One region of the Bilophila sp. T19-St14 genome, then DNA from elsewhere that is predicted to be linked to it. Evidence: predicted binding sites of a transcription regulator. Region 1 holds the regulator's gene; each other region holds the start of a gene.
The links. Region 1 encodes sigma-54, which starts transcription at its own class of promoters, with help from an activator protein. Its sites were predicted from a motif close to CTGGCACGGNNNNTGCTT; they were not measured.

Region 1 (4,491 bases):
TTGCGCGAAAGCGACCTATACGATGGACGACGGCGTCCTTCTCATGGAAGGCGATCCCCGTCTGACCGACGGGGAAAATACGGTTACTGGGGAGACCATCAAATATTTTACGGAAGAAAACCGTAGTGAAGTCATGGGCGGCTCCAAGAAGCGCGTCGAAGCGGTCTTTTCCGGCTCTAAAAGCTCCAGCCCGATTCGGGGGAACCGCTGATGGCCCGACTGTCTGGAGTTGATTTACGTAAATGGTACGGCCAACGCGAGGTCGTGCGCGGCGTTTCCCCCGAAGTGAACCAAGGGGAAATTGTTGGTCTGCTCGGCCCGAATGGGGCGGGTAAAACTACTTCGTTCTATATGCTGACCGGGATCATCAAGCCGTCTTCAGGTCGGGTTCTCCTTGAAGATCAGGATATTGGCACTTGGCCGCTCCATGAGCGCGCACGTGTGGGCATTTCCTACCTCCCGCAGGAAAGTTCCGTCTTCAGAAAACTTACGGTGCGTCAAAACCTTCAGATTATTCTGGAGCATACGGGCCTTTCCCGCAAGGAGCAGAAAGAAAGGGCGGATATCTTGCTTGAAGATTTCGGCCTCACCCGGCTGGAAAAATCCCACGCTATGCACCTGTCCGGTGGGGAACGCCGACGCTTGGAAATCGCCCGTGCGCTTATTCGGGAACCGAAATTCGTCCTGCTCGACGAGCCGTTTGCCGGGATTGACCCCCTTGCGGTGGGCGATATTCAAGGTTTGGTACGCGCCTTGCGCGATCGCGGGATCGGAGTTCTCATCTCTGACCACAACGTCCGTGAAACTCTGACGATTTGCGACCGGGCCTATCTCATGGTGCAAGGGCAGGTCGTTCTTTCCGGGACACCGGAAACCATTGTCAATAATGAACAGGCTCGGAGCGTCTATCTTGGAGAAGGGTTCTCGCTCTGAGGCTCCGTAGCTCGCCATTCTTTGTAATGATAAAAAAAGATCGTGTACTCCGGTACCGATCTTTTTTTCTGGGGAAAATACAATAACCAGTTTTTTTCTCATTTCTTTTTTATCAAATAACCACCTACAAGAAAAGAACAGAAGAAAAAAGCATCCCTGTTCTTGCAACATCCCTGAGCATGTGGCATAATCCCTGCATGTGAGGCATAAAGATGCTCGGTTGCTCTTGGCCTGACGGGTACCGTCGGTTCCCCTCCTCTTTTAAGGTGTTCCTGCGGGTTGGACAGACTCTTATGACAACGGGATATTTGCATGGCATTGGAACTCAGACAGCAGCTTAAGCTTTCACAACAGCTGGTGATGACACCACAATTGCAGCAGGCTATCCGCCTATTGCAGCTATCCCGCTTGGAGCTTGTGGAAACGGTTCAGCGGGAGTTGCTGGAAAACCCGTTTCTCGAAGAAATACAGGATGAGCCCTCCAACGAGCCCCCCGCAGAAGTCCGCCCCGAATCCCCACGCGATGAGCCTACATACGATCGGGAAGTGGCCCGCTCCGAAGACTGGGAAGACTATCTCGGAGAATTCGCAAGTACCCCGCAGCAAGTCCAGCCCAGAGACTATGAGCTCCCCGAAGAAATGAGTTCTCTGGAAGCCAGATATGCCTCCAGTCCCACGCTTGAAAGCCACCTTATGTGGCAGCTCCGCCTTTCCTCCCTTACTGACGATCAGAAAGAACTCGGTGAAATCATTATCGGAAATCTTTCTTCTTCCGGCTACCTTCAAGCATCCCTTGAAGAAATGGCGGAGATGGCACGGGCGGATTTTGCTGGCGAGGCTTCAACCGACGAAACGAAAGACAAGGCATGGCCTACAGTCGAAGAGGTGGAAACGGTTCTTAAGGCCATCCAGTTATTTGATCCGGTGGGTGTCGCCGCCCGAACGCCTCAAGAATGCCTCCTCATCCAGATAAAGGCTTTAGGATATGATAGGGATCAGGTCCTTGTCGATCTCGTGCGCGATCACCTTGAGGATCTGGAGGCCCACAGATACAAGCCCCTGCTCCGCAAGTTCCGGCTGGATATGGATGAACTCAAGGAATATCTGGATATCATCCAGTCCCTTGATCCCATGCCCGGAGCGAGTTTTGGTGAAGGCGTGTCCACTTATGTCAGCCCTGATGTCTTTGTATACAAGGTGGACGGGGAATTCCTCATTGTCCTCAATGAGGACGGACTGCCGAATCTGCACTTGAGCCCCGTGTATGATAATGCATCGGAAAACGCGTCCAGCAAGGAAAAAGAATACTTCAACGAAAAAATCCGTTCCGCGGCGTGGCTTATCAAAAGCCTGCACCAACGGCAGCGGACATTGTACAAAGTTGTCGAAAGTATTGTAAAACATCAGCGCGGCTTTTTTGAGGAAGGGATCAGCAAGTTCAAGCCGCTTATCCTGAAAGACATCGCCGACGATATCAACATGCACGAATCCACGGTCAGCCGCATCACGACCAATAAGTATGTGGCAACCCCCTTTGGCGTGTACGAACTCAAGTTCTTCTTCAACAGCGCGCTGGAATTGGATGACGGAAGCCAAGTGGGTTCGGAGAGCGTCAAGGCGCTCATCAAAAAGTGCATCAGTGAAGAAGATCCTAAAAATCCCCTCTCGGATGAACGCATCGGTGAAATTCTCAAGGAACACTTAAAGGTGAATATAGCCCGGAGAACGGTAGCCAAGTACCGGATGGCAATGGATATTCCGTCATCATCCAGAAGGAAGGCCCATTTTTAGCCGTTCGAGGCCGCTTGAGAGGCCTTGACAGGACCTCAAAAAGGTTGTTGTAAAGGAATCATGCCTGACAAAGCAATGTCCGTTGCGGATATCTTGGTATTCGTTGTGCGGACTGGTTAGCAGCCAAAGGAGGCTTCATGCACATTTCCTTTACTTTCAAGAATTTCGAGCCGTCTGAACATTTGCGTAAGTATGCCCGTCGCCGTATGGAGAAGTTGGGAAGGTTCTTCGGCAAGAACCCCGCTCTTGATGCGCAGGTAAATATGGCGGTCGACAAGTTCCGCCAGCGCGTTGAAGTTCAGCTTACCGGTGACGGCATCAATATTGCCGCCAGCGAAGCCTCGGAAGATATGTACGCCTCCATCGACCTCGTTCTTGATAAGCTGGAAGCTCAGGTCAAGAAGTTTGTTTCCCGGAACAAGGAAATCCATCGGAAGGGGCGCGCCAATGATATTGACGTGTATACGTTTGAAGTAACGGAAGAGGATGGTGAACGCACGATTACGGGGCGCGACCATTTTTCTCCCAAGCCCATGAGTCCCGACGAAGCGGCCATGCAGCTTGATGCAAATGACTTTGAATTCCTCACTTTCCTAAATTCGGAAAATGATCGCATCAATGTCATCTATCGGCGTAAGAACGGTAACCTTGGATTGATAGATCCTATTTTCTAGGGCTTGTGCCGATACGATAAAGTAATTTCAACAAGCCCGCCCGGAGAGTATCACCGGGCGGGCTTCCTGTTACTACGGAAGCACTCATGACGGATCAGCCTCTCCTTCCTAACCATGTCGCGACAAAGTCGATGAACCCTACTCCCGAAGGCCCCAAAGCGAATGCTGATAAGCCGATCTTTATCATCACCGGGCTCTCCGGTGCGGGCAAAAGTACTGTACTTCATGTCTTTGAGGACATGCGCCTGTTCACGGCGGACGGGGTGCCGCCAGAGCTCATGCCGGAGATGGTGCGCCTTCTACAGAGTTCCTCAGTTGAGCCTTCTCATGGCATAGCTCTTGGTTTCGATCAGCGGCGCAGCGAGTTTATGGCTGAACTCGATCAGGCGCTGCATCGGCTGTCCGGTATGGGGTTCCGCACGAAGATCCTTTATCTGGAAGCAGATCCAGCCGTTATTATGCGGCGCTACGCCACAACTCGCCGTCCCCATCCGCTTGAACGGGAAGGCGTCGGCTTGGAACAGGCCGTGCGCGAAGAAATGGAACGCCTTGCTTCCGTTCGGGAAATCGCCGATAATGTCATCGATACCTCTTCCTTTTCCATCCACGACTTGCGGCGGAGCATTCAACGCAAATGGAACAGCACCCAAGAACGCCTTCACACCATCAAGGTCAATCTGATTTCCTTCGGGTTCAAATACGGCGTTCCCCGCGAAGCGGATCTTGTCTTTGATCTGCGTTTTCTCCCCAATCCCTACTTCGTCGAAGCGTTGCGCCCGCAGACGGGAAAAGAGAGCGCCATTGCCGAATATGTTTTCAGTGAACCTTCAGGTAAAGAATTTAAAAAACGGCTTATTGATTTTTTATCTTTTCTTTTGCCCCTTTATGATGCTGAAGGACGTTACCGTATTACGGTAGCCTTAGGATGTACGGGAGGGAAACACCGCTCCGTGGCGATGACAGAAGCCCTTATGCGGGCCCTCAAACGGCAAGACTATGCTGTTTCCGTGGAGCATCGGCATATGGAGCTTGGCTGATCCGCTCACTTCTGAGGTTTGCTTTTTCCGCTTCGAGGCATTAGAGATACAGCCTG
Region 2 (4,491 bases), 1.5 Mb from region 1:
AACGGATTAATTTGTTGGCAAAATGTTCCCTGGAGCGTTCGTGATCCGCCTATTGGTGCTGACCTCACAAGCTTAAGAAATTGGGAGCCGAGCGAGAGATTGGTGTGCATGCCCGACGTGTCGGGAAGTCTGAAGATCTGTCCAAGGCACCCCCCTGGGAGACCAGGTTCCGCACCGGTATTCTGACACGGCGCTCTGGGGTCATTTCTGGTGTTCTGTTCTGGGACGCCGCTTATACAGATCCGTCTTTTCCATTGTGCGGATCGTGTTGTCTTCCTCTTTTCCCATCAGAATGTCCTCCCCATGTCCTGGACGATGCTGTTTGCCGGCAGCTTCGTGACATCGCATAAACGGGCTTCGGCCCGACACTATAAAGGGAGGGGATTTATGGAACTTTTTACCGCCTTGAGCGTCCTTGCGGCGATATGCGTCAGCGGGGGCGTAGGCTTTTATCTCAATAAGCACCTCAATGCCAAGCGGATTGGCGACGCTACCGAGTTGGCGACCCGCATAGTCGAAGAATCCCGCAAGGAAGCCCAGGCGCAGAAGAAGGAAATCCTCCTTCAGGGGCAGGACGAGCTGTTCAACCAGAAGCGCGAACTTGAGCACGAGTTCAAGGAACGCGAGCGCGAGCTGAAGGCCCGTGACCGCAAGCTTCAGGAGCAGGGAGAGCGGCTTGAGGAAAAGCTTGAAAAAGCGACCGAAAAAGAACACGAACTCCTGAGCGTCGAAAAAGATCTCGCCAAAAAGGAGCGGAAGCTTGCCGAGCTTGAGGAAACGCTCAACGAACGCATCGACGAGCAGGAACACCGTCTGCAGGAAGTCTCCGGCCTGACCGCTGAGGAGGCCCGGCAGCGGCTTTTTGCGGAAATCGAGTCCCGCACCCGCCACGAGGCCGCCAAGATGATGCGCCTCATTGAGGCCGAAGCCCGCGAAACCGCAGACCGCAAGGCGAAGGAAATCATCGCCTGTTCCATCCAGCGCTATGCGGGCGATTATGTGGGCGAACATACCGTCACCGCCGTGACCCTGCCCAGCGAAGACATGAAAGGCCGCATCATCGGCCGCGAAGGGCGCAATATCCGCGCTTTGGAAGCGGCTACCGGCGTTGATCTCATCATCGACGATACCCCCGAAACGGTCATCCTGTCCGCATACAGCCCCCTGCGCCGCCAAGTCGCCAAGATGGCCCTTGAGCGCCTCATTCAGGACGGGCGCATCCATCCGGCCCGCATTGAGGATGTTGTCCACAAATGCGAGCAGGAGCTTGAAGTGCAGATCCGCGAAGTGGGCGAACAGGCCACGTTCGACGCGGGCGTACACGGCATCCATCCCGAACTCGTCCGCTTTCTGGGCCAGCTCCGCTACCGTACCAGCTTCACGCAGAACGTGCTCCAGCATTCGCTGGAAGTTTCCGCCCTGTGCGGCATGATGGCCGCCGAGCTCGGCATGGACATCAAAAAAGCCAAGCGTGCCGGCCTGCTGCACGACATCGGCAAGGCCGTCGACCACGAGGTCGAAGGCCCGCACGCGCTCATCGGTGCGGATCTCGCCAAAAAGTACAACGAAAGCAAGGAAATCCTGCACGCCATCGCCGCGCACCATGAGGATCAGCGTCCTGAAACCGCGCTGGCCGTGCTGGTGCAGGCCGCGGACTCCCTTTCCGGGGCCCGTCCCGGCGCGCGCAAGGAACTCTTGGAAAGCTACGTCAAGCGCCTTGAGGACTTGGAAAACATCGCCTCCGAATTCGACGGCGTATCCAAAGCGTACGCCATCCAAGCCGGGCGCGAAATCCGCGTCATGGTCAATTCCGAAAACGTGGACGACGATCAGACGTATATGCTCTGTAAGGGCATTACCGGAAAAATTGAGGAAAACCTCACCTATCCCGGACAGATCCGCGTTACGGTCATCCGTGAGCGCCGGGCCGTCGGCTACGCGAAATAGCCATTGCCCATCATGCCTTTCACGGGAGGGAACTTCGGTTCCCTCCTTTTTTTGTGCCGCAAAGATATTGGCGGGAGCCGCCTCCAAATGGCGCGGCCTCTTCACCTAACCCCTGTAAAAGGGAATCTTTTTACAGGGCTTAGGCGAAAAGGTTCCATCCTCTCCTTTTATGGTTGGTATGCCGGGCGGGTTGTGCCCGCGCGTTGCCTCTCCGAAGAGGCGGCATGCTTTGCACTGGCACAATGGCATCAATCTACAAAAATGTAGATTGATGGGCATTTCCTACAAAAAGGTCTTTTTTGTGAAAACCCCACGGAATTCCATTTGATTGGACGTTCAAGGAGTGGGCTTTGGCGGACGGGAGGAAGGGGTTAGGATAAAAAATCTATGAAATCAAAGAAATAAATAAATTCTACATAAAGGTAGGATCTTTCATGAGCGCCTTGCTTCTCATTTTCTAAGGGAGGGGCAAACGGAATCCTGTTTCAGGATGTGTATAAAATAATCTTGTAGTTTCAGTATATTGATTGAGTGGCATGGATTCCGCCCGCACTTTGAGGATGTTGGCCCCGATTTTGCTTTTATCCGGGCATCAACCTTATTCGAGGAGTGAGTTCATGAGTTCCACCGTCCGTGAAACAGCCCTTGATCATATTTCCACGGCCCAGCCTGTCGCGCCCCTTCCGGCTTCGGAACAGGGCAAGGCTCTTGCCAGCGGGTATGGCTGCGATGTCTTCAACACGCGCGTCATGCGCCAACGGCTCCCGCGCGAGGTGTATGACCGCCTCATGCGGACCATGACCCACCGCACCCCGCTTGATCCTGCCGATGCCGACATCATCGCCGGGGCCATGAAGGATTGGGCTCTCGAACATGGCGCTACGCATTACACCCACTGGTTCCAGCCCATGACCGGGCTGACCGCTGAAAAGCACGACGCCTTTCTGTCTCCCACGGCGGACGGGCAGGTGTTCGGCGAGTTTTCCGGGAAAATGCTCATCAAGGGTGAGCCGGACGCTTCTTCCTTCCCGTCCGGCGGCATCCGTTCGACGTTTGAGGCCCGCGGCTACACGGCGTGGGACCCTACCTCGCCGGTATTCCTGCTTGGCGACGAGTACGGGCGCAAGACGCTGTACATCCCCACGGTGTTCTATTCCTACACGGGTGAGGCCCTTGACCGCAAAACGCCGCTGATGCGCTCTGTGGAGGCCGTTTCCGCACAGGCCCTGCGCATCCTCCGTCTGCTCGGCAATACGACGGCTACCGGCGTTCAGGCGATGGTGGGTTCCGAGCAGGAATATTTCCTTGTCGATCGGCGCCTCTATGTCCAGCGGCCCGACCTCATGATGTGCGGGCGCACCCTTTACGGCGCAAAGCCCGCCAAGGGGCAGGAAATGGAGGATCACTACTTCGGCAGCATCCCCAGCCGGGTTCTGGCCTACATGCAGGATGTGGAACAGCGCCTTTTCGCGCTCGGCATCCCCGCGCACACCCGCCACAACGAAGTGGCTCCCGGCCAGTTTGAGATCGCTCCCGTGTACGAGGATGTGAACATCGCCACGGACCACAACATGCTGACGATGGAAGTGATGCGCCGCACGGCCCGGAGGCATGGCTACGTTTGCCTGCTGCACGAAAAGCCGTTCGCGGGCGTCAACGGATCGGGCAAGCACAACAACTGGTCGCTGTGCGATTCCGACGGCCACAACCTGCTGAATCCCGGCGAAACCCCGATGAAGAACGCCCAGTTCCTCATCTTCCTCGCCGCCGTCCTGCGCGCCGTGCACAAGCACGGCATCAACCTGCGCCTCGGCATCATCGGGGCCAGCAACGATCACCGCCTGGGCGCCAACGAAGCGCCGCCCGCCGTGTTGTCCGTGTATCTTGGGGACAGCCTCTCCGCGATCATCCGTGCCATCGCCTACGGGAAAGAGGCCGCCGGAGGCTGCTCGGAACCGCTCCAGATAGGCGTTTCCGTGTTGCCGAACATCCCGCGCGATCTGTCCGACCGCAACCGGACCAGCCCGTTCGCGTTCACCGGCAACAAGTTTGAATTCCGCGCCCTCGGCTCCTCCCAAAACATCGCCACGGCAAATATTGCCCTGAATGCGGCTATGGCCTGCGCGCTGGACGACATCGCCTCCATGCTGGAAGCCGAGCTTGCCCAAGGGACGCCGCTCAACGCCGCCATTCAGGGCCTGCTCGCCAAGCTGTTCGCCGAGCACATGCCCATCGTATTCGACGGCAACGGGTACAGCGACGAGTGGCTTGCCGAGGCTGAAAAGCGCGGGCTGCCGAACCTCAAGGACACCGTGGCGGCCCTTGCCCACTACAGCGACAAGGATGTGATGGCTGTTTTTGAACGCCACGGCGTCCTGAGCCCAAGGGAAATGTTGTCCCGGCAGGAAATTTTGCTGGAGAACTACACGCACAGCGTATCAATCGAAGGGCATACTGCATTGAAGCTTGGGCGTACCCGCATCCTGCCCGTCGCCTTGGCGTATCAGACCCGTTTGGCGAAAGCGGCTTCGTCCGCAGCGGCCC
Region 3 (4,491 bases), on a different contig from region 1:
CAGAGAGCCATCAAAAGACGTCTTATTTGTTAACTTATTTTATAGTGAAAACGGGCGTATACTGGCATTGGACGCTGGGGACGGAGAAACCTACGGTCTGCGCGTGCTCCAGACGGTCAACGGTAAAACCGGCCTTCGTGTCCAATACGTGAAAAATCATATCATCAATGGAGCGCGTACCGTTAACGTCACCTTTGATACCCTTGCGGAAGCCTTTGGGCATATGGAGGCATATAGGCAGCTCACGGTTCCGCAGGCCAAAGCCGCCGCTCAGACGGTCTCACCCTCCGGCGGCGTGCCCGGCTTTGTGATTTCAAGTCCGCGCATAAAATGAACGGCGCGAGTCACTCACTACTCAACATGTTAAAAACATATGGAGTTTTTATATCCGGCTTTATGTCTTCAAGCACAGTCTTGATACTCTGCAAGGCCGGTTCCACCGCCTCGTTTCATCTGTATACCTTGCAATGACGGTCTTCCATCCCTGACATTGATGCCTAACGGCAGGCACTCCAACTATGTGGGAATTGACGATCTACTGGGTACTGACATTTTTAAGCTGGCCTTTGTGGATGGTCGATATTCCCGCTTTTCTTTCTATCTAGAGGTGTGCAACACTTCAAAAACGTTTACAATACCGAAGGAGGTTGGTTAGTACGCTGTACAGACTTCACCGTCCCTATGGGGCGAACCGCGAGAGAGGATTGCTTATGGCTATAAGGCCGTCTAATATGACTTTTGGACAATAGGAAATATTGTATTGCTAATATCCAACTTACGCCGGAGTCAATTCAAAGATTCAATGATGAAACAGACCGATACGCTCATACGATATGGTACAGCCAACGTAATATATAAAAATGTTATTGAAACAGCGGCATGGTCAAAACGAGCCTTCTGGCTTCGCCGTTCTTGACCATGCTGCTGCTTTCGGCAATGCTCTTTTATAGGCTATGGGTATCAACGACTCCGCCGGGATTGCCGGAGAAGCCTGACCACTTGATCTTAAAGATTGCCCAAGGCTTTTTATTTATCTATTCAATAGGGGGTAGGGCAGAGACCACTCACGAGGCAATACCATGAACAACAAAGAAAAATCTATCGACGGCTTTCAGAAAAAAATGCTGGAAATCCCTATAGCTCTTTCCAGCGTGGAGCTACCGGATTTTTTCCACTTTATCGACAATGCCCGGTTTGCCATCAACTTCGTCGATAAAAATGGGGTCATTGTCTATGCCAATCAGGAGGCTCGAGAATCCCGGATCATTCCCCCTGAGTTTGTGGGACGCAGCCTTTATGACTTGAAGAAATTTGGCATAATACTGAATCCGGCGGCCATCAAGGTCATCGAATCCTGTAAGGTGAATATTGGGGAAGTCACCCAGTACAGCGGCCGTACGTTCATGTCCATCACCGTACCTGTCATCGACGACAGAAAACAGCTCGAAGGTGTCATCGCCCTGACATGTGACATCGCCGACGTCTATAACTTCATTATCGCCTCATCATCGTGGACGCGTCATATTCAGGCTCCGCAGAGCTCCACCTCGGAGATGTTTCCCGATTCCAACGTCGTCACCGCAACTTCTCCAGAAATGTTGCATATTCTGAAGATGGCGGACAAAATCGCGCAGACAAGTGCTCCGGTACTCATTCTTGGGGAATCCGGCACGGGCAAAGAAGTACTCGCCAAGCGAATCCACAGCAAAAGTAACCGCAACAAAAAAAGATTGCTCGCAATCAACTGTGGCGCCATTCCGCCAGCCCTCATGGAATCGGAACTTTTCGGCTATGAAAAGGGAGCCTTTACAGGTGCATGGCGAAACACGCCCGGCCTGTTTGAAGAGGTCGACGACGGCACACTCTTTCTTGATGAAATAGGAGATCTTGATCTCCAGCTTCAGGTCAAGCTGCTGCGCGTTCTCCAAGAAGGCAAGCTTAGACGCGTCGGTGGACGAAAAGATATCGACTGTCATGTCCGTATCATCGCGGCGACCAACAAGGACCTGCCTGTCCTCGTCAGGCAGGGGCTTTTCCGTTCCGATCTCTTCTATAGACTTAGCGTCTTTACCCTGTCCATTCCTCCACTAAGAAACCGCCGGCAGGATCTCATGGAATTTATCCCCTTCTTTCTGGAGAAATATAACAAGGCCTATGGGTTCTCCCGTTATCTGACCGGCGATGCGTGGGCCCACCTTCTCGCATATGACTGGCCTGGGAACGTGCGTGAACTCAGCAACACATTGGAAAGGCTGGTCGTTCTTGCCGAAACAAACGAGATAACCTCTGAAGATGTCACCAGGTACCTTCAGTGTGGAGTTCAGAAGCATGACCTTCACCTCCCCTTAGAGGAAACCAAGGAAATGACGCTTCCCGAAGCCACGGAAATTCTGGAAAGAAAAATGCTCACCGACGCCCGGGCAAAATATGGAACATACCGAGCTATGGCCAACCATTTGGGCATCGACTTCTCCACCATTGCAAGAAAGATGCGCAAGTATGGCATAGAATAATAACCAGTAAACGCAAATAGAATGGTTACAGCCACATCCGGCCAGACTCGCTTTTTTTGAAAAAATCCAGCGACATATATTCCTCCATATTTGTTCTACAGGGCACATGGCCTCCACAAAAAACTCCTGAAGACAACCCTGCGGCTGTCTTCTTGCAGCAACGTGCGCTTTTTTTTGCAGCCCATCGGGGAAAATGGCATTTTGCCACACATTAAAGGAGCCGTTTGTCCCCAAAAAAACAAACGATCTATTATATTATTTTTTACAATAATAACTATATGTTATCATTTTTCTTCGTCCAAGCGCTGCATGTTTTTTCTCCCATCTTCCCACAAGAATGCAGCGATGATCGGGCATGATCCCTGCTGATCCGTACTGAATTTTACGTTTTTGTTGCAATTTAACAACACTATCGTGTTGTTTTTACCACAAACAATTATACTCTTAAAAATTCTAAAAAGAATTCAACATACTATATTCATGGCATAAATATAGCATTCTTGAAGGACATCCATCAAAAAAATCCCTTCAGGAGGATACCATGAATACGTCATTGACTTCCGTCAGCTACAGCCCCCAGGAACAAGCCATTGCCACCGGCAGTTGTGTCGGAAAGAACAACCCCCCTTCGTACCATGCCCGCTTTCAGAAAATATTCAGGCGCTGCTTTGAAAATATGGTTCCCTATGTCGATGTGAACCGCGCAAAATATTTTACTGAATCCATGAAGGAAACAGAGGGGCTGCCTCTTGTTCTGCGTTATGCCCTTGCTATGAAGCATCTCGCGGAAAAGCTTCCTGTCTATATTGAGGAAGACCAACTTCTCGTTGGCCGCGTCGGTACCGACAAGGGGCGTTACGGTTTGCTGTATCCTGAAATCATAGGCGACATCATGGGTGAAGGACTGGAAGCCGCCCAAAACAACCTAAGCGCTCCCCTGCACGTCGACGTCGAAGACCTCCGCTTCGTCAAGGAAAAAATCGTGCCGTACTGGAAGGACAAGGCGTTCCATAAAAAACTCATCCAATCCATCCCCAACGAGTTCAGAAAATTCACCTATGCCACGCCTGACGGCAGCGTGCCCAGACCCTATGTCGGGGAACAGGCATCCATGAACGGCTGCCTTCAGTGGGTACCAGACTACGATAAAATCATCCGTAAGGGCGCAGCCGCCATACGCAAAGAGGCGGAAGAACGCTTGGCCCATCTGGACAGAAACAACGCAAAGGATCTGTGGGAAAAGGAATTTTTCCTCAAGGCCATGGTGACCATCTGCAACGCTCTTGTGATATGGGCGAACAGGCATGCGGAAGCCGCCCGCCGTCTGGCCGCCACGGAATCCGACCCCATCCGCCGTCTCGAACTGGAGAATATTGCGGAAAACTGCATGAGAGTACCAGAGTTTCCGGCCGAAACGTTCCATCAGGCCATGCAGTCCATGTGGTTTGTGCAAAGCATGGTCAGGCTTGAACGCTGCGTAGGCTTCATGCTCGGCAACGGCCGCATGGACCAGTACCTCTACCCTTACTACAAGGCCGACATAGAATCTGGCCGTCTGGACGACGAAAAGGTGCTGGAACTTCTGGACTGCTTGTGGCTTCAGGAGGCGCAGTTCCTCAATCTGCCCATTTCCGCGCAGTCCGCCACGCAGCATGAAGGGTACGCTCACTGGGAAGCGGCGACCGTGGGCGGACAAACCAGCGACGGCCAGGACGCGACCAACGAACTAAGCTACCTCATTCTCCGTTCCCGCAGGGAATGCCCCCTTCAGCAACCCGACCTTGCGGTCCGAATCCATGCCCGTTCGCCTGAAGCCTTCCTCTGGGCCGTGGCGGAAACGGTCAAGGTGGGACAGGGGTTCCCAAAACTGTACAACGACGAGGAAATCATCCCTCTTCATCTGGCTAAGGGAGCACCGTTGCTCGATATTATGGACTACTGCGCTTCCGGTTGCACGGAAATCCGTATGCCCAACGTG

Region 2: a site for sigma-54 is predicted at 2,511-2,528, ahead of AC6I1V_RS08415 (glutamine synthetase III family protein). Genes of this name have one in related genera too.
Region 3: a site for sigma-54 is predicted at 2,864-2,881, ahead of hpsG ((2S)-3-sulfopropanediol dehydratase). Genes of this name have one in related genera too.

What each region holds. Positions count from the first base shown of each region.
Region 1 covers NZ_BAAGFT010000001.1:476,986-481,476, reverse strand. Annotated here, with positions in the region: gene AC6I1V_RS02195 (LptA/OstA family protein) at 1-211, shown strand, start outside; gene lptB (LPS export ABC transporter ATP-binding protein) at 211-933, shown strand; gene rpoN (RNA polymerase factor sigma-54) at 1,246-2,724, shown strand; gene hpf (ribosome hibernation-promoting factor, HPF/YfiA family) at 2,862-3,398, shown strand; gene rapZ (RNase adapter RapZ) at 3,530-4,435, shown strand.
Region 2 covers NZ_BAAGFT010000001.1:1,965,841-1,970,331, reverse strand. Annotated here, with positions in the region: gene zapA (cell division protein ZapA) at 1-10, shown strand, start outside; RNA gene ssrS (6S RNA) at 24-206, shown strand; gene rny (ribonuclease Y) at 388-1,947, shown strand; gene AC6I1V_RS08415 (glutamine synthetase III family protein) at 2,565-4,491, shown strand, end outside.
Region 3 covers NZ_BAAGFT010000002.1:621,055-625,545, forward strand. Annotated here, with positions in the region: gene AC6I1V_RS17150 (hypothetical protein) at 68-334, shown strand; gene AC6I1V_RS17155 (sigma-54 interaction domain-containing protein) at 1,080-2,513, shown strand; gene hpsG ((2S)-3-sulfopropanediol dehydratase) at 3,055-4,491, shown strand, end outside.